Regions from separate parts of the Brachymonas moutaii (nom. illeg.) genome, predicted to be linked through region 3. Evidence: predicted binding sites of a transcription regulator. Region 3 holds the regulator's gene; each other region holds the start of a gene.
What was found. Region 3 encodes FNR, which switches genes on or off when oxygen is low (the NO sensors DNR and NnrR bind a similar motif). Its sites were predicted from a motif close to TTGATNNNNATCAA; they were not measured.

Region 1 (6,422 bases), on a different contig from region 3:
GCGGACGAGAAATAGGCTTCCTGCCAGTGCCGCCAGAAATACACGATGACAGCGAACATGGTGCCCGTGTGAAGCATGACCAAGAGCATGGTCATTTCGGGGGCGGTGGGGTCAAGTCCCAGCCATTTTTCGGCCATGACGACATGGGCCGAGCTGGAGACAGGCAGCAGCTCGGCCAGTCCCTGGACCAGAGCCAGGATGAAAATGTGCAGGAGATTCATGGAAAGTGAGAGAGGGGAAAAGAGAAAAACTCTGGGAATTCATCGCCCCTGGTCCCTTTGACCGCTCCTGAAAAGCGAAAAGCCCGGCAGGGCCGGGCTCGGAAGACAGGGGTGCGGGGGGCGATGCGCGAAGGATGATAGCTCAGCCTTCGAGTGCCTGAAGCACCCGGGCGGTGATTTCATCGACCGCGCCGATGCCGCTGATGGAATGGTACCTGGGCGCCTGTTCCGGCTCCTCGACAGCCCATTGACTGTAGTAGTCGACCAGCGGACGGGTCTGCTGGCTGTACACGTCGAGGCGCTTGCGCACGGTTTCTTCCTTGTCGTCGTCGCGCTGCACCAGAGGCTCGCCGGTCACGTCGTCGACCCCTTCGACCTTGGGCGGGTTGAAGGTGACGTGGTAGGTGCGTCCGCTGGCCGGATGGCTGCGGCGACCGCTCATGCGCTCGATGATGGCCTCGAAGGGAACATCGATTTCCAGCACGTGGTCGAGCTTGACGCCGGCATCCTTGAGTGCCTGGGCCTGCGGGATGGTGCGCGGAAAACCGTCGAAGAGGAAGCCATTGGCACAGTCTTCCTGGGCGATGCGATCCTTGACGAGGTTGATGATCAGGTCGTCGCTCACGAGCTGACCGGCATCCATGACCTTCTTGGCTTCCTGTCCCAGCGGGGTGCCTGCCTTGACAGCGGCGCGCAGCATGTCGCCCGTGGAAATTTGCGGAATGCCGTACTTCTGCGTGATGAACTGGGCCTGGGTGCCCTTTCCGGCGCCGGGAGCGCCAAGAAGAATCAACTTCATGAAAAATCCTTTGAACTGAAGACTAAAAACGGAAACCGGAGCTCATCGGCGGAGGGCAGGCGGGTGTCGCAGCAAGGACGGATGCTGCCTGTATTGCCGGGCATGTTCGGAGGCCAGTGCGCTGCCAGATCCCAGAGGGAGCCGGGCTGTAGACCATAGCCGCCAAGAATACCACGCTGGTTACAGTCTGCGCTGACTCTGCGCTTGCGGAAAAATTGCGCGTTTTCCCTAGGATGAAGAGGCGTTCCTGCAGGTTCCAGCGGGTGTTGCAAAGCCTGTTCGATGGGGGACTGCGGTGCGCACCCTGTGGGCAGCAGGGCGCACCGCTGTGGGACAGCGCGGGTGTGCTGAAGCTCAGCTCCATACTGCTGCACCAGCTGAAAACGAGGCGCCCCTTCGGGAGGGGCGCCAGGAACGCGGCAGCAGCCAGTCATACGGAGTGCTGCCTTGTCTCGATCGGTGACGGGAGCCGGAACCATGCGACCTGGTCGCGGCAGACCCGAGCAGAAGCATCAGCCTCCGAAGAAGCGGGAGATCCAGCCCTTGCGCTTGGCCTGTTCCTGATGGGAGTTGCGCTCGGTCATGGCCTTGACGGCAGGGACGTAGTGGTGGTCTTCCTTGAGGATGTGGTTGATGAGCCAGCGCGAGAGCAGGGCATGCAGTTCGGCGCCGACGTCTTCCCCATCCTTGAAGCGCTGGGCCAGACCAGCCACGCGCTGCACGAACATCTCGTGCACGCGCTTGTGGGCGTTGAGGAATTCGTAGCCAGCGTCCTGCATCATGACTTCCTCGAAGCCGAAATGCGAGAGGGTGTAGTCGATCACGTTGTCGATCACTTCGGCCATGGCTTCGCGGTCGTTGCGCATCTTGGCATCGTAGAGATCGTTGATGTATTCGACGATGCGGCGGTGCTGGTCGTCGATCACATCAATGCCGGTGTCGAGTTCGGGTGTCCATTCGATACGGGCCATGCCGTTTGCTCCCTGTGGTTGAGTGTGTGCAAAGGTTGCGGCATATGGGCATGCCGCACTGAAGCAGTGAATCAAAAATGTGGAAAGATTGAATCAGGATCACTTCCTGCGATTTTTGATACGCATCAAGTGAGTGTGAGTTTATAGGTTTTTTTGTAATCCATATATTTTAATAAAAATTAAAATAATGGTCGATCCATAACATTCTGAATTAATGCCTGTTTATTATCGCGGGTGAATGACAAAGGAGTGCCCCAGCGTCTGTCTGGCTCTGTAGAGAGCATTCCTTGCCAGCTCTGCAGGAGCAGATCGAACGGGCAAAAAGTGCAGGGCGTTGACGGCATGCCAGGTTCATGTGGAGTGAACCTGCGGAGTGCCGGACGCCACGGGCCGACGCCATCGAATTTCCCGGTTTTCGGGAGCCATCGAATGGGAAAGTGATTTTGTCGGGAATGCATCGGCTTTCTCATCCCCATGGTGTGCGGCCGATGGGCCGGGACGGATTTCCTCACCGTCCCGGGAAAATGCCGTGATTCAAGCCATCACAGGGCAGCCAGGGCACCCACTTCGCGCGAGGTGGCGACCTTACCTTGGGCCAGTCTTTCGCGATTGCGGTCCAGACGATCGAGGTTGTAGAGGTAATTGACCATCAGACCGTAGGACTGTTTCTCTCCCTTGGGCGAAGGGTCGGCGTCCCAGTGGATGTGCTCGACACGCGCACCGTTGCCCAGGTGAAAGCGGGCCACGGCATCGAGTGGACGCCCGTCCTTGCCGATGCCGGTGAGGTACATGGCGGCAGCCTTGCGCAGGAGCTGCTGGAGCATGTCTTCCTCATCGCGGGAGGCGTGCAGGGTCAGCAGGGCAGGCCACTGATCCTGCCAGGTATCGGCAGGAAGCTCGGGGTGCTGCTTGCGCAGCTGTTGCAGGGTCTTGGGCGTCAGGGATTGGGCCACATGCGCAGCGTTGCGGTCGAGCCACTTGCGCAGGCCTGGAATGGGGGAAAGGGTGGAGAAGCGCCTGATCTGGGGCAGCTCGTGCTGCAGGGCTTCCACGACGCGCTTGATGAGCGAATCGCCAAACCCCACACCACGCAGCCCGGTCTGGGTGTTGCTGATGGAGTAGAAGATGGCGGTGTTGGCCTTCTGCAGGTCGACGGGGCCTGCATGGATGTCGAGCAGCGGCACCATGCTGTCGGAAATGGCACGTGTGAGGGCCACCTCGACAAAGATGAGGGGCTCGTCGGGCAGGCGGGGGTGAAAGAAGGCAAAGCAGCGCCGGTCCCTGTCGAGGCGGTTCTTGGCATCCTCCCAGCTCACGATGTCGTGCACGGCCTCGTAGCGGATGAGTTTCTCGATGAGCGAGGCGGGAGAGTCCCAGCTGATGGTGCGCAGTTCCAGAAAACCGATGTCGAACCAGCTGGTGAACAGGGCTTCGAGCTCGGCGTCGAGCGGCACAAGGGTCGGTTCGCGCCGGAGTGCAGCCAGCACCTCGGTGCGCAGGTCGAGCAGGAAGCGCATGCCATCCCGGGAGGCCGCTATGCGCTGGAGCAGCCGGGTGCGGGGGGAATGAAAGGCTTTGCGCAGACGGATTTCGGCCTGTGCTTCCTCGGGGGTGCCGAGGGCGGCATCGTAGGCTTCTCTGGCCTGGCGGACCTGTTGGGGGTCGGGGGCGAATTGCTCGGTCATCAGCCGCCAGGCATCTGCACGTGCTTCGGGACTGGCCTGATGGTACCAGGAGACAAAGGGGTCCGCCTTGCGGACGCCCTCGACTTCGCTGACCCGTGTGTCGACGATGGCCTGCAGATCGGTCAGTACCTTGCGCAGGCTGCGCGGGGTGAGCGCTTCGGGGTCTTGCCGCAGGTAGCTGTCGAGACGCTCCTGTGTGGAGCGGGAAGGCACGGTAGTGTCCGGGACGGAAGGATCGAGCCGACGCGCATTGACGAGCCCTGCCATGCCGATCGAGGACAGTGCCGATGGGAGCAGACGTTCGAGCTGCTTGCCGAGGGATGTGCCGGAAGGACGGTCGGTGGTGGGGGCCATGAGGTGCTCTCCTTGTGTCTGACGGGCCGAGGACGGTGCCGGAACCCTGGGCACGGTGTCTCGCGGGGATACACCGCACGGTTTTTATAGCCTACTCCGATTTCCTCAATCTGACAGGGGGCGGGGCGAAGGCTGCAGACGGAAGTGCACAGGACACGGAAGCGCAGCAGGAGGCTTCATGGCGGTGGACAGGGCCCCGGTGTGTCCTGCAGGATCAGGAGGGTCGCCGGTGGAACACCAGATCCCATACCCCGTGGCCCAGCCGCAGACCGCGCTTCTCGAACTTGGTCAGCGGGCGGTAGTGCGGCTTGTCGGCGTAGCCATCGGGATGGGGGCTGGCATTGGCAAGCAGGGGCTCTGCAGAGAGGACTTCGAGCATCTGCTCGGCGTAGGGTTGCCAGTCGGTGGCGCAGTGCAGGTAGCCACCGGGGGCGAGCCGTTGCGCGAGCTTGTGCACGAGCGGTGGCTGGATGAGCCGGCGCTTGTGGTGGCGGGTCTTGTGCCACGGATCCGGAAAGAAGATGTGCACGCCGTGCAGGCTGCCGGGGGGCAGCATGTGGTCGAGGACTTCGACGGCGTCGTGCGGGCAGATCCGGATATTGGTGAGGTTCTGTTCTCCGATGCGCTTGAGCAGGGCACCGATGCCGGGCTCGTGGACCTCGCAGCACAGGAAGTTGATGTCGGGCAGCGTGCCGGCGATGTGTGCGGTGGCTTCACCCATGCCGAATCCGATTTCGAGTACCAGGGGGGCCGACCGACCGAAGGCAGCCGGTGCATCGAAGGGGGTAGGGGCATAGGGCACCAGATAGGTCTCTCCCCACTGGGCATAGGCCTTGGCCTGCCCGGTGGTGACACGTCCAGCGCGTCGCACGAAGGTGCGGATGGCACGCGGATGGGCCACATCGGCAGGAGCGGCCCCCGCTGCAGGAGAAGAGGAGGAGGGGACCTGGGAGTCGGGAGAGGTCTGGCTGTCGGACATGGCGAGGATGCGGAGTGGGAGGGAACGCGCGAGGGCACGCGCCGCCGATCGGGGCGATCAGCGATTGTAGCGAGCGGCCCATGCCTGCACCCAGGTGGCCTGGGCATCGGGCAGGGCGGTGCCTTCGGGGACGGGTGGCAGGCCGAGGCACTGGGCAGCCTGCTGCAGGTTGTGCAGCATCTGCCGGGCATCGCCTTCGGGCAGGGGCTGGGCCTGGTTCTGCTTGGAGAGTTTTTCGCCGTTGGCTCCGAGCACGAGCGGCGTGTGCAGATAGCGGGGGCGAGGGAACCCGAGCGCCTGCTGGAGCACGATCTGCCGGGCCGTATTGTCCGCGAGGTCTTCTCCTCGGACCACATCCGTGATGCCTTGTGCGGCATCATCTGCCACGACGGCGAGCTGATAGGCCCACAGACCATCCGCACGGCGCAGTACGAAGTCGCCCACGGCGGTTTGCACGCACTGGCTCTGTGGACCCAGCCGACGGTCCGTCCAGCAGGTGGCAGGAAGGGAGACCGAAGGTGTGTCGGGACGTGTTTGCTGCACGGCTGCGACATGCAGTCGCCAGGCGCGGGCCGGGCGACCATGCAGTCCTGCAGGCGGTCGACAGGTTCCGGGATAGACGAGCTCCGCGCCCCGCTGCGGAGCCTGGCCGAGCGCGATCAGCCGTGTCAGGATGTCCTTGCGCGAGCAGGCACAGGGGTAGACCCATTTCCGGGCCACCAGCCTGTCGAGTGCAGCCTGATAGGCATCTCCCCTATGGGACTGCACCCAGGGCTCGGCATCGGGAATCAGATGGTGGCGGACGAGCTGGCGCAGGATTTCGGCATGCGCGGCGGGACTGCAGCGTGGGGTGTCCACGTCCTCGATGCGGACCAGCCAGCGTCCGCCATGCGCGCGCGCATCGAGCCAGCTGGCCAGGGCCGCCACCAATGAGCCCGCATGCAGGGATCCGGTGGGGGAGGGGGCAAAGCGACCGATGTACATGGCATTGGAAAGTGTACGGTACGCGCAGTCCTGCGCGAAGGAGCAGGGGAGCCTGGCCTTGGGGCTCAGAGCGGGGCGTGACGCCCCATCAGCAGGGCCTCGCGCGTCACGGCACTGTCGAGCTGCTGCAGCCACCAGCGCAGCGCCCGCCCTGGTTCGCCATGGGGATCGTGCCAGGCATAGTGGCTGGTGAAATGGGTGCTGCGCAGCGGCTGGGCGAGCGTTTTGCGCACCAGCCTGCCGGTCTGCAGGTAGGGCATGGCCATGGTGTTGGGCACATGCCCCACGCCGATGCCGCGAATCTGGGCCGCGATCTTGGTGGCCATGTCCGGCACGGTGAGGACATCCTGTCCACTCAGCAGTCCCACGCTGCGGCCGCTGCCGCGCTGGACGCTGTCGGCCACCGCCACGGTCCGGTAGGGCAGCAGG
Region 2 (6,422 bases), on a different contig from region 3:
GCAGGTGACCGACGCGCTCGAAGAAGCCGAGCTCGAATGGCTCGATGTCTCCGCCGCACTGGAAGCCCTGGTGCAGGAAGCAGGCGCTCACGCACGATAAGTCACACATTCGCCGGTCTCCCTCACGGCATTTGCACCTACCATAACAAAGCTTCACTCATCCCTTCGTTCCCAAGGAGCCTGTCCATGTGGTCCATTCTTTCCACCATCATCGTCGGATTCATCGTCGGCCTCATTGCACGTGCCATCAAGCCGGGCAGCGACTCCATGGGCTGGGTCATGACCACGATTCTGGGCATTGTGGGCGCGGCCCTGGCCAATTTCGTGGGAGCCAGCATCGGCTGGTACAAATCCGGTGAAGTGGCTGGCTGGATCGCCTCTGTCATCGGGGCCATGGCGGTTCTGGCCATCTATGGCATGATTGCCAAGAAATAAGCCTCGCCGTCCCTGCCACAGCAGGGATACAGGCATGCTGCAAGGGGGCCTTGACGGGCCCCCTTCTTTGTTCCACAGGTCCTTCCCATGAGATATCTGCCCGCCCTGCTGGCCAGCCTGGGCACCGCCTGCTGGCTGATGAGCGCCACGGGCTGCCACTCTGCAGCCGACTCCTCGTCCGATGCCAGTGCGGCCATGTCGGCCGCCTCTGCCGTGGCGGCTGCAGATGCAGACGCCCAGAACAGTTCCTCTGCCCCACTGCCCCCCCTGCCTGCCGCACCGGCATCGGGGCCTTCCGTGGCCTATCGCGGACTTTTCGTGTGGGGCCCCGAGGTCGAAACCTTCACCCCCTGCAACTCGGACCGAACCTACTGGCTCGACGGCCCGGACGAACTGCTCGGCCGCCTCGAAGACCTTGCCATCGACAGGGCCGACAAGGCCGGAGAAGCCTACCAGCCCATCTATGTCGAGCTCCATGCCAGTGACGAAGGCAAGGCCACCGACGGCCAGGCCGTGGATTACGACGGCATTTTCATGCTCCGGAGCATCGATCGCACCCAGTCCAGCCTGCCGGCCGACTGTCGCCCCCTTCCTCCGTCCGTCAGCAAGCCAGCCGCCTCGGCCCCCCACAAAACGCACTCCTGAGCGACGATGGTCCAGGCCCTGCATCCGCACAAGGGTGTGGCCTGTACCTCGCGCCGCCTCACCATGGCCGGCCTATCCGCTGGCTCCACTCTGCCGTGTACGGGCAGACACGCAGGGATGGTCTCTCCAGCGCTTGCCGACCTCAGTCTCATCTTCCTGCATGCCCGGCACTCCCAAGGCAAAAAAAGAGCCTGAGTCCGGTCGCTGCCGGGCTCAGGCTCCTCATCAGATCAACAGGCTGCAAGCCCTATGGGCCTGGCGCCATGACATGCCTCGGGCACGCCATGGCCGGCCGACAGGAAATTACAGTTCCTGCTTCTTGTTGTCGGGGTAGTGGAACAGCGTGGTGGCTGCGTCCTTGACTTCACCCTTGTCGTCGAAGGTGATCTTGCCCGTCACGCCTTGATAGTCTTCGGCAGCCAGCTTGGGCAGGTAGACCTTGGGATCGACGGAATCGGCCTTCTTCATGGCGTCGATCAGCAGCATGGTGGCGTCGTAGGTGTACGGGCTGTAGACCTGGAACTGGTTGGGGAACTTGGCGTCATAGCTCTTGCGCCACTCGGCTCCGCCCTTCATCTTGGTAAGCGATGCTCCACCCACGCCGCAGATCACGTTGCCCAGCGGCTTGGCACCACCGGAGAGCTTGACCAGCTCGTTCGTGCAGATGCCGTCACCACCGAAGAACTTGGCCTTGTCCAGACCCAGCTGGGCCATCTGGCGCAGCATCGGGCCGGCTTGTGCATCCATGCCGCCGTAGAAGACGGCATCGGGAGTCTGGGCCTTCACGGCCGTCAGGATGGCCATGAAGTCGGTCGCCTTGTCGTTGGTGAACTGGGTGCTCACCACTTCCATGCCATTCTTCTTGGCCGTCTGCGTGAAGATCTCGGCGATGCCCTGGCCATAGGCCGTGCGGTCGTCGATCACAGCCACGCGCTTGAGGCCGAGCTTCTTGGCTTCATCGGCCAGCGCAGCGCCGAGCACGTTGTCGTTGGCGATGATCCGGAAGACATTCTTGTACCCGGGCTTGGTCAGCGCAGGGTTGGTGGCAGCACCGGTGACCATGGGCAGGCCACAGTCGTTGTAGATCTTGGATGCGGGGATCGTGGTGCCGGAGTTCAGGTGACCGACGACGCCGGCCACCTTGGCATCACAGAGCTTCTGTGCCACGGCCGTACCCTGCTTGGGGTCGGCAGCATCGTCTTCGAGCACGGCCACAAAGTGCACCTTCTTGCCCCCGATGGTCACGCCCTGCTTGTTGGCTTCATCGACGGCCATCTGCACGCCGTTGGCGTTGTCCTTGCCATAGTGGGCCTGGCTGCCGGACATGGGCGCCACGGAGGCGATCTTCACGACCAGCTCACCGGGAGCAGCCCCAGCGTCACCGGAAGCAGACGAAGAGGCCGTCTGATCCTTCTTGCCGCAGGAAGCCAGCATGGAAGCCAGCACCATGGTAGCGACCACGCTCATACGCAGTTTGAATTGCATGTTTTACTCTCCATCGATAGACAAAAACGGGCTTTGAAACCCACCGCAAGAAACTATGCGTGCCGTTACAAGCACAAACCGGGCCAATTCTTTCGATTCGCCGTACAGACTTCCAGCCACTCGTCGAAATTGAACATTTCGTGGCATGTCACAGGCCATCGGCGATGCTTTTGCATGGACATGTCCTCGTGCAGAAGCCCGAGACATCCGGCCTCTTTTCGGCCAGTCACACCAGACTGGTGCAACCCTGCAATCCCACCGCCATGCCCGACCCCGACACGCACCATCAAAAGGCAATGATACGGAACGAATGCGCCATTCCCCCATGACCGGACTCGGTAAAAACCCGCATCCGTCCTCCATACCTCTCCCCGCATGGGTCTTCTTGCAACGCCCCCTTGCCTGCCATCCCCCGGCAACGGCTTGGGAATGCCGTCACTGCCCCCTGCCCCGTCTGAACCTCCATTCATCTGTCCACCGACCGCGCCGAAGCGATAAGTTGCACCTTTGCATGACCCCCATGACCTCACGTCCGCATGGGTTGCACCTACAGACATCAAGGCCCACCCAGACCGCCCTGCGCCATGGCCGCGCCCCTCACGCAACGCCGTGCACCATAAATGTGCCACCGCCTCCGGCGGAGAGAGGCCCGATAGGCGGCTGTGCGATTGACCGGCATCAAGCACTCCGCCCGGGCAAGTCGCTAGACTGCCTGCCATGACCCAAGACTTCGACATCCTGATCGTGGGCGCCGGCCCTGCCGGCCTGACCCTGGCCCGAGCCCTTTCCGGACAGGGACTTCACATCGGAGTGCTCGAACAGCAGCCGCAGTCGGCCGTGGCGCATCCTGCCTTCGATGGCCGCGAGATTGCCCTCACCCAGCGCTCAGCCCACGCCATGCAGGAATGGGGGCTGTGGCAGCGCATCGAGGAACTGGAACCCACCGCCTTTTCGGCTTTGCGCGATGCCCAGGTGCTCAACGGCAGTCACCCCTTTGCAATGGTCATCGGACACGAGCTGTCCTCGCGCAGCGAACTGGGATGGCTGGTCTCCAACCATCTGATCCGGCAGGCTGCCTGGGACACGGTTCAGCATGCCATCGAGGCCCATCACGACATCGAGCTCTTCTGCGAATGCCGCATCTCGAGGGTACGCTCGAACGATACCCACGCCGAGGTCACCTGCGAGGATGGGCGCGTCCTCCGTTCCCGTCTTCTGATTGCCGCAGACAGCCGCTTCTCCCAGACGCGCCGTGCCATGGGCATTGCCGCCGATATGCACGATTTCGGGCGAACCATGCTGGTGTGCAACATGACACACGAGCGCGCGCACGAGCACGTCGCCTGGGAATGGTTCGACTACGGTCAGACTCTGGCGCTGCTGCCCATGAACGACGATCCCGTCACCGGCATGCACCGGTCCTCGGTGGTGCTGACGCTGCCCAGCCGCGACATGGATGGCGTGCTCGACATGGAGGACAACGTCTTCAACTCCGACATGACACGCCGCTTTGCGGGCCGGCTGGGTGCCATGACTCTCACAAGCACACGCCATGCCTATCCTCTGGTCGGCGTCTATCCACGCCATCTGGTGGCGCAACGCTTTGCCTGCATCGGCGATGCAGCAGTGGGCATGCATCCAGTCACCGCCCATGGATTCAACTTTGGGCTGCTGGGCATCGAAACCCTGAGCCAGGCCCTGATCCAGGCACATGCCCAGGGACGGGACATCGGCCACCCCGCGCTGCTTGCGCGCTATGAACGCACCCACATGCTGTCCACTCGCCCGCTGTATCTGGCCACACAGGCGATCGTGAAGCTCTATACCTTCGAGCACCCCGTGGCCCGGCTGGTGAGAGACGGCATGCTCCGCCTGGGGCAGCGCATCACCCCGTTCCGCCGCGCCATTGCCGCACAGCTCACCGGCCTGCACTGAGGCGCAGTCCTGGGTGGTTCGCCGCCCATCCATACACACCCCCTCCTTCCTCTGCCCCTGCCTGTTTTGTCGGCAGATGGGCAGGGAAGGGTATAATTGTCAGCTTGCAGACAAGCGCGACAGCAGTACCTCCGATCCCGGCCATCCGCGAACACCATCTCCGTTCCGGCCACCTTCGCAAGGGCTGTATCCCAAATGTTCGCCCATCCCACTTGTCTCACCGGCCTGCAGGCCCTGCAGGTCCTCGGCATGGACAGCCTGATGTGCCCTTCCGGCCTCTCCTGTCCGCTCCTCCAATTTTTCTCCATCTGGAAATCGGCGCCCACGCCCCCATGTGGCAAGGCACGTACACGGGTATCTGCCCCGTTCCGAACTGATGTGTGGAAGGGATAGTCATGGCAACCTCCAAAAAAGACAGCACCGCGGATTCATCCGTTTCTTCTCCGTCTGTTGAAGCCAAGGTCAAAAAGACCCGCAAATCTCCCGCCGCTGAGCCAGGAACTCCGGTCGTGAAGACCCGCAGCAGAAAAGCCGCAGGCGACAAGATCGCCGATGCCTCGCCCGAGAGCGTGACGACTCCTCCCGAAGACTCCCCCACCGTTGCCAAGACAGCGCGTGGCAGCAAAACAAAAACCATGTCCTCGACGACCAGCTCCTCCACTCCCGCACCCCGCATCTTCCGCGTCAAGGCGGCCAAGGCCAGCCCGGAAACCGAAGATCAGCCTGCCAAGGCCACCACCGCCCGCAAGTCCCGCACGACCGCAGCCAAGGTAGCCACCGAAACCGAGGCGGCTGCAGCCACACCTGATACCGACACGCCGGCCAAGGCTACCAAGACGCGGACCACCAAGACCGCCACCAAGACCGCCGCCAAGGCTCCACGCAAGGCCGCAGCCTCCAAGACCACGGCCAAGAAGGGCCGCAAGGCAGCCTCCGAAGAGGACGAGGACTTTTCCGACATCGACGCCGACCTGTCCGACGACCATGCGGAAGAGGAAGAGGCTCCCGCTGCCGCGCCGACAGCTGCGGCCGTGCCCGAAAAGGTCAAGCCGCTGCGCATGAAGCTGTCCAAGGCCAAGGAACGCGCTCTCATGAAGGAGTTCGGCCTTGACGAGACCATCCTGTCCGAAGAGGAAGTCTCCACCCGCCGCCAGCGCCTCAAGGAGCTCATCAAGCTCGGCAAGACCCGCGGCTACCTCACCAATGCGGAAATCTCCGACCACCTGCCCGACAAGCTCGTCGACAGCGAAACGCTCGAAGTGGTCGTCTCGATGCTGGGTGACATGGGCGTGGCCGTCTACGAACAGACCCCCGATGCCGAGACCCTGCTGCTCGCCAATACCAGCGGGTCGGCCACGACCGAGGAAGAAGCCGAGGAAGAAGCCGAGGCCGCTCTGTCGAACGTCGACAACGAATTTGGCCGCACCACCGACCCGGTGCGCATGTACATGCGCGAAATGGGCACGGTAGAGCTGCTGACCCGCGAGGGTGAGATCGAGATTGCCAAGCGCATCGAAGGCGGTCTCATGGACATGATGGAGGCCATCTCCGGCTCTCCCGCAACCATCGAGGAAATCCTGGCCATGGCCGAGGAAATCCGCGAGGGCAAGGCCGTCATCTCCACCATCGTCGACGGCTTCGCAGACAACAACGAAGCCGACGACTACGTGGCCGAGGAAGACTTCGACGAATACGACGACGATGACGACGACGGTGGCACCAAGGCGCTCACCAAGAAGATGGAAGAGCTCAAGAACGAGGCCCTGCGTCGCTTCGACCTGCTGCGCAAGCACTTCGACACCATGCGCAAGTCCTTCGACAAGGAAGGCTACGGCACGCCGACCTACATGAAGGCGCAGCAAAAGCTCAGCCAGGAGCTCATGACCATCCGCTTCACGGCCAAGACCATCGAGAAGCTGTGC
Region 3 (6,422 bases):
TGCCCTGACGCTTGGACACTGCAAGCGCGTCATCCGGCAGGGCAAAGTGATCCATGCCCACATACACATAGCCCGCCTGGCTGAAGGCCTGCAGCGACTGCGACAGCATCTGGATCTTCTCGCCGCCACTGGGCAGCGTATAGGCGTCGATGCGCCGCTGGGGCTTGAAGCGCTCCGGCAGATGCGCGTAGGCATAGAGTGCGATGCGGTCGGGCCGCAGCGTGCACACCTGCTCCAGCGTGCGCGCAAAGGATGCAGCCGTCTGCTGCGGCAGGCCATAGATCAGATCCACATTCACCGATTCAAACCCGATCTTGCGGGCAGCCTCGACGAGCGCGAACACCTGCGATGCCGGCTGAATGCGGTGCACCGCCTTCTGCACCTCGGGGTCGAAGTCCTGTACCCCGAAGCTCAGTCGGTTGAAACCGAGCCGAGCCAGCGTGCGCAGTCGCGTTTCGTCGACCGTGCGGGGATCCACCTCGATCGAATACTCACCGCCCGGCACCAGCGTGAATGCGCCCCGGATCATGCCCATGAGCTCCGTGAGCTCGGCGTCGTTCAGGAAAGTGGGCGTGCCGCCTCCAAAGTGCAGCTGCGACACCGTCTGTCCGCGTCCCAGCCGTCCCACATGCAGATCGATCTCGCGCTGCAGATAGCGCAGATACTCGGCACCCCGCTCATGGTGCTTGGTGATGATCTTGTTGCAGGCGCAGTAGTAACACAGCGACTCACAGAACGGCACATGCACGTACAGCGACAGCGGGAGCACCTGCCCCGCGCGGCCATTGCTGCGCTGCTCGAGCGCTGCCACATAGTCGTTCTCGCCAAAGGCTTCGACAAAACGGTCGGCCGTGGGGTAAGAGGTGTAGCGTGGACCGGCAATGTCATACCGTGCCAGCAATTCGGGGGTGATGTGGGAAAGTGCCTGACTGCTCATGTTCCGTGCATTGTAAGATCGTCGACCCGGCTCCCGGCAGTTCTCTCCCATGCGACCATGACGGCGCATGGCCATGCCCTGCGGATTCCGGCCTCTGCTGCGTGCATGCCCCTTGCTCCTGCCGCTCCAGGCCGCAGAAATGGACATGGCCTCGGGGACATACATCCCCTTTCGGCTGCAGGACTTTTCATCTCTCTAATGTGCCCATCCTCCCGCAGGACCACATTGACTTGCATCAACGGCAAGTTGCCCCATGCGATAATGGTTCTCACCTGTGTGCAACCCAATCCCCATCGGGGCAGCGTTCTTTCTTCTGTCCCTCGCTTTTCCACCATGCCCACCCATTCGCTGGCCCAAGGCTACAAGGTAGCCTGCTCGAACTGCAATCTGCGTGAACTGTGCATGCCCATGGGACTGACGCCCTCCGAGCTGGAGTACATCGACGACGTGGTAGCCACACGGCGCAAGATCAAGCGGGGGCAGGCACTCTTCAATGCCGGAGAAACCTTTGCCGCCCTCTTTGCCGTGCGCACGGGGGTGTTCAAGACGACCATCACCACCCAGGATGGACGCGACCAGGTCACTGGCTTCCAGATGGCCGGCGAGATCATCGGCCTTGATGGCATCGTGCAGGATGCCCATACCTGCAATGCCATAGCCCTCGAAGACGCCGAAGTGTGTGTCATGCCATTCGAGCGGTTTGAAGCCCTGGCCCGCCAGGTCCCGGCCCTGCAGAGCCATCTCCACAAGATCATGAGCCGCGAAATCGTGCGCGACCATGGCGTGATGCTGCTGCTCGGCAGCATGCGGGCCGAGGAACGTCTGGCAGCCTTCCTGCTCAACCTGGTGCAGCGCATGCATGCACGGGGGTTCTCCCAGTCCGAGATCATCCTGCGCATGACGCGCGAGGAGATCGGGAGCTACCTGGGACTCAAGCTCGAAACCGTGAGCCGCATGTTCTCCCGCTTTGCAGAGGAAGGCATCGTCGAGGTCAGGCAGCGCCACGTCCGCATTCTCGACATCGAGGCCCTGCAGCGTCTGGTCAACCAGCACACGCACACGGAAGACTGAGCGCAACGTCCCTGCACCAGACGGCGCCTGCACACTCTCGCCACTCCGATCCCCTGGCAGATCCCTGCTCCAGAAACAGGACAGCCGGCTTAAGGCCGGCTGCTGTCATGGAGCAGACAGGGCAACCTCTGCCCCGTCAGTGGTCATCCACCGGAACCCCAGTGGCTGCATGGTTGCGCGCCTTTTCGGCAGGAGCATAGTTCACCCCCTTTGCACGTACCATCTGATCGGTGTTGGGCTCATCTTCCGATCGCGTCAGAACCTGCTCGGGGGCCTGCATGATGAAATACCAGGTCACGAGACAGGCCAGTACCACCGACAGAGGCCCCCCCACGACCATCCAGACCACGGGGTATTTCCACCAGGGACGCCCGTCCTCGGGATGGGCCTTGGACAGGCCCGGCAGTGTGGTATTTGCTTCCATGCGTACAACTCCTTTGCGAAGGCGAGAGCCCTCGAACCGCAGGGCTCTCACTATATCGCACGAACTTACTTGGGTACAGAGAAAGCGCCCTTTTCGGTCACCGAGACATCGGTGCCAGCCTGCTCGATCTGGAAGTTGATCGCATGCGATCCTGGTTCCAGCGTGCCGTAGGGCACCCGCACGCTCACGGCCTTCTGCTCCACCTGAGCGGGACCGATGGTCACGGTCGAGCCCTCGACCACTTCCGCCCCCGTCACTCCCTCGACAGAAATGTTGTAGGTCTGCGCATTCTCGGTCGTGTTCATGATGCGCACCAGATAGGTGTTCTCGATCTTGTTGCCAGCCACGATACGGGACATGACTCCCCGGTCGCGAATGATGTCGACCTTCATGGGAGAACGCATCGAGAGGCTCACGACGAGCGCCGTGGCGATCAGCATCAGAATGCCGGTGTACACCAGAATCCGGGGCCGCATGACGCGGTGGATGATGTCGCTCTTGGTCCAGCCATTCTTCATGGCATTTTCTGTGGAGTACTTGATGAGCCCGTGCGGGTAGTTCATCTTGTCCATGACCTCATCGCAGGCATCCACGCAGGCACCACAGCCGATGCATTCGTACTGCAGCCCATTGCGAATGTCGATGCCAGTCGGGCAGACCTGCACACACATGGTGCAGTCGATGCAGTCGCCCAGCGCCACTTCGGAACGATCCACCTTCTTGGAGCGCGGACCGCGCGGCTCGCCCCGCTTGTCGTCGTAGGTCACGATCAGCGTGTCGGCATCGAACATCGCGCTCTGGAAGCGGGCATACGGGCACATGTACTTGCACACCTGCTCGCGCATGTAGCCAGCGTTGCCGTAGGTGGCAAAGCCATAGAAGAAGATCCAGAAGGTCTCCCAGTTGCCCAGATGCCACTGTGCAAAGTTGCTCACCAGATCACGGATGGGCGAAAAATACCCCACGAGCGTCAACCCCGTCCACAGGGCGATGAGCAGCCAGATCACATGCTTGCCGCCGCGCCGCCAGATTTTTTCGAGATTCCAGGGGCTCTTGTCGAGGCGAATGCGCGCGCTGCGATCCCCTTCCATCTTGGCTTCCACCCAGAGGAAGATCTCGGTGTAGACGGTCTGCGGGCAGGAATACCCGCACCACAGCCGCCCCGCCACGGCGGTGAAGAGGAACAGCGACAGGGCCGAAATCACCAGAATGCCGGTGAGGTAGATGAAATCCTGCGGATACAGAACCAATCCGAAGATATAGAACTTGCGTGCCTCCAGATCGAAGAGTATCGCCTGTCGGCCACTCCATTCCAGCCAGGGCAGTCCGTAGAACACCAGCTGCGTCAATCCGACGAAGATCCAGCGCCAGGTCTGGAAGATGCCGGAAACCGTGCGGGGATGGATGGTCTTGGCCGCAGCAAACAGCGACGTCGTCGCGGGCGCTGCATCGATCGGAATGACCTTCTTGGGAGTCGCTTTGGGCTCGGAATGCGAGCCCGAGTCGTGTTCGGGCGTTTCTTGAGACATACGCGTGACCTTTTATTACAAATCAGACTTTCACTTGCATGAATATGATAGCGTCTATTGTTTCACAAAAGAAAAACCGCCATGACTTGCATCAAGTTCATGGCGGTAAGAAGATCAGCTTGGAGCGCCACGAGGGCGCAGAAGATCACTTGTTGTTGGAAAGGCTCCAGACATACGATGCCAGCAAGCGGATCTGCTCGGGCGAGAAGCGCTTGCCCCAGGCCGGCATGATGTTGACCTTGCCGTTGGTGATCTGCTTGACGATGCCTTCCTCGCTCGGCACGCCCATCAGCCACACGTTGTCCGTGAGGTTGGGTGCGCCCAGGGCCTGGTTGCCCTTGCCATCTGCACCGTGGCAGGCTGCGCAGGCCGCGAACTTGGGCTTGCCCACCGCAGCCAGAGCTGCATCGTGCGGCTGACCGGACAGGCTCAGCACGTAGTTGGCCACTGCCTTGGCATCATCCGGCTTGCCACCGATGGCTCCGATCATGGGAGGCATCTGGCCATGACGTCCGTTGGTGATCGTCTGGATGATGGTGTCGGGCTTGCCGCCCCACAGCCAGTCATTGTCGGACAGATCCGGGAAGCCGTTGCCGCCCTTGGCATTGGAACCATGGCACTGCGCACAGTTGTTCAGGAACAGACGCTGTCCCATGCCCACGGCCTTGGGATCCTTGGCAATCTCCTCGACGGGCATGTTGGCGTACTTGGCGAACAGAGGTGCCACCTGCGCATCGCCCTTGGCCATTTCGGTGTTGTACTGCCCATGGGAAGTCCAGCCCAGAATGCCCTTGAACGTGCCGAAGCCCGGATAGAGCACCAGATAGGTGATGGCAAAGAAGATGGTGATCCAGAACAGACCCACCCACCACTTGGGCAGCGGGTTGTTGATTTCGCGCAGATCGCCATCCCATACATGGCCGGTGGTGTTGTCGGCGGCCGTGTGCGCGCGCGCCGTGGCACCGATCAGCAGAATGGCCACGCAGAACAGGATGCCGAACGCCACGATCGCCATCACGTACACGGACCAGAAAGAGTTGATGAAGTCACTCATTTTGTTTCCTCGGATTTTTGCGCCACAGGAGGATGGTCTTCGTGCATGAACGGGAGCTGTGCCGCTTCATCGAAGTGATGCCGGTTGCGATGGGAATAGGCCCAGCGCATGATCACGATGAACATGACAAAACTCGCCACCGTGGCCAAACTGCGCCAATCGTTGATATCCATGAGAAGGTTCCTCCTGGGAATGCGGTTTTATTGCGGAGCGGAGGCGCCGGCAGCCGGAGCGGCTGTCTTGCCCTCGCTGGCAGCAGCGAAGGCGGTGCCCAGAGACTGCAGGTAGGCAATCACGGCCTGCTGCTCGGTCTTGCCCTTCACAGCGGCAGCTGCTCCGGCAATATCGGCATCGGTATAGGGAACCCCTACCCGACGCAGTGCACGCATGTGGTCAGCAATGGTGGTGTCGTCGACCGTGTTCTTTTCCAGCCAGGGATAGGCCGGCATGTTGGACTCGGGCACCACATCGCGAGGATTGTGCAGATGCTGGGAGTGCCAGTCATCGCTGTAGCGTCCACCCACACGGGCCAGATCGGGACCGGTCCGCTTGGAACCCCACTGGAAGGGGTGATCGTAGACAGACTCGCCAGCCACGGAATAGTGACCATAGCGCAGCGTCTCGGCACGGAACGGACGGATCATCTGCGAGTGGCAGTTGTAGCAGCCTTCGCGCTGATAGATGTCACGGCCAGCAAGCTGGAGCGCCGTGTAGGGCTTGAGCCCCTCGATCGGCTGGGTGGTCGACTTCTGGAAGAACAGGGGAACGATTTCCACCAGTCCACCGATTGCCACCACCAGCAGGGTCAGCACGATCATGAGGAAGTTGCTGGTCTCGACTTTCTCGTGGGTGATACCACCCGCAGCAGGTTGATTTGCCATGTTGTTCAACTCCTTAGGCGTGTGCAGGGGCAACGGCGGGAATCTGGATGGTCACGGAACGGCCCTTGGAGGCAGTCATCAGCGTGTTCCAGAGCATGACGATCATGCCGCCCAGGTACAGGACACCACCGGTCAGACGGATCACGTAGAAGGGGAAGGTGGCCTTGACGCTTTCCACGAAGGTGTAGGTCAGGGTACCGTCGGGGTTGATGGCACGCCACATCAGGCCCTGCATCACACCGGCAATCCACATGGCAGCGATGTACAGCACGATGCCGATGGTGGCGACCCAGAAGTGCACTTCGATGGCCTTGACGCTGTACATTTCCTTCTTGCCGAAGAGCTTGGGAATCAGGTGGTACATGGAGCCCATGGTCACCAGACCCACCCAGCCCAGGGCGCCGGAGTGCACGTGGCCCACGGTCCAGTCGGTGTAGTGGGAGAGCGCGTTGACGGTCTTGATGGACATCATCGGGCCTTCGAAGGTGGACATGCCGTAGAAGGACAGGGACACGATCAGGAAGCG

Region 1: the regulator FNR is predicted to act here: its motif matches at 2,107-2,120, upstream of ACP2WS_RS02580 (bacteriohemerythrin).
Region 2: the regulator FNR is predicted to act here: its motif matches at 3,234-3,247, upstream of ubiM (5-demethoxyubiquinol-8 5-hydroxylase UbiM).

Annotation. Positions count from the first base shown of each region.
Region 1 covers NZ_JBNGEN010000001.1:573,829-580,250, reverse strand. The annotation lists gene ACP2WS_RS02590 (undecaprenyl-diphosphate phosphatase) at 1-221, opposite strand, end outside; gene adk (adenylate kinase) at 364-1,020, opposite strand; gene ACP2WS_RS02580 (bacteriohemerythrin) at 1,533-1,991, opposite strand; gene ACP2WS_RS02575 (malonyl-CoA decarboxylase) at 2,534-4,030, opposite strand; gene trmB (tRNA (guanosine(46)-N7)-methyltransferase TrmB) at 4,245-5,009, opposite strand; gene gluQRS (tRNA glutamyl-Q(34) synthetase GluQRS) at 5,067-5,993, opposite strand; gene ACP2WS_RS02560 (LysR family transcriptional regulator) at 6,059-6,422, opposite strand, start outside.
Region 2 covers NZ_JBNGEN010000002.1:33,487-39,908, forward strand. The annotation lists gene ACP2WS_RS03860 (ABC-F family ATP-binding cassette domain-containing protein) at 1-100, shown strand, start outside; gene ACP2WS_RS03865 (GlsB/YeaQ/YmgE family stress response membrane protein) at 187-435, shown strand; gene ACP2WS_RS03870 (hypothetical protein) at 523-1,080, shown strand; gene ACP2WS_RS03875 (branched-chain amino acid ABC transporter substrate-binding protein) at 1,384-2,565, opposite strand; gene ubiM (5-demethoxyubiquinol-8 5-hydroxylase UbiM) at 3,283-4,500, shown strand; gene rpoD (RNA polymerase sigma factor RpoD) at 5,136-6,422, shown strand, end outside.
Region 3 covers NZ_JBNGEN010000005.1:127,829-134,250, reverse strand. The annotation lists gene hemN (oxygen-independent coproporphyrinogen III oxidase) at 1-937, opposite strand, end outside; gene fnr (fumarate/nitrate reduction transcriptional regulator Fnr) at 1,271-2,008, shown strand; gene ACP2WS_RS07585 (nitrogen fixation protein FixH) at 2,145-2,432, opposite strand; gene ccoG (cytochrome c oxidase accessory protein CcoG) at 2,498-3,961, opposite strand; gene ccoP (cytochrome-c oxidase, cbb3-type subunit III) at 4,107-5,015, opposite strand; gene ACP2WS_RS07570 (cbb3-type cytochrome oxidase subunit 3) at 5,012-5,188, opposite strand; gene ccoO (cytochrome-c oxidase, cbb3-type subunit II) at 5,216-5,896, opposite strand; gene ccoN (cytochrome-c oxidase, cbb3-type subunit I) at 5,910-6,422, opposite strand, start outside.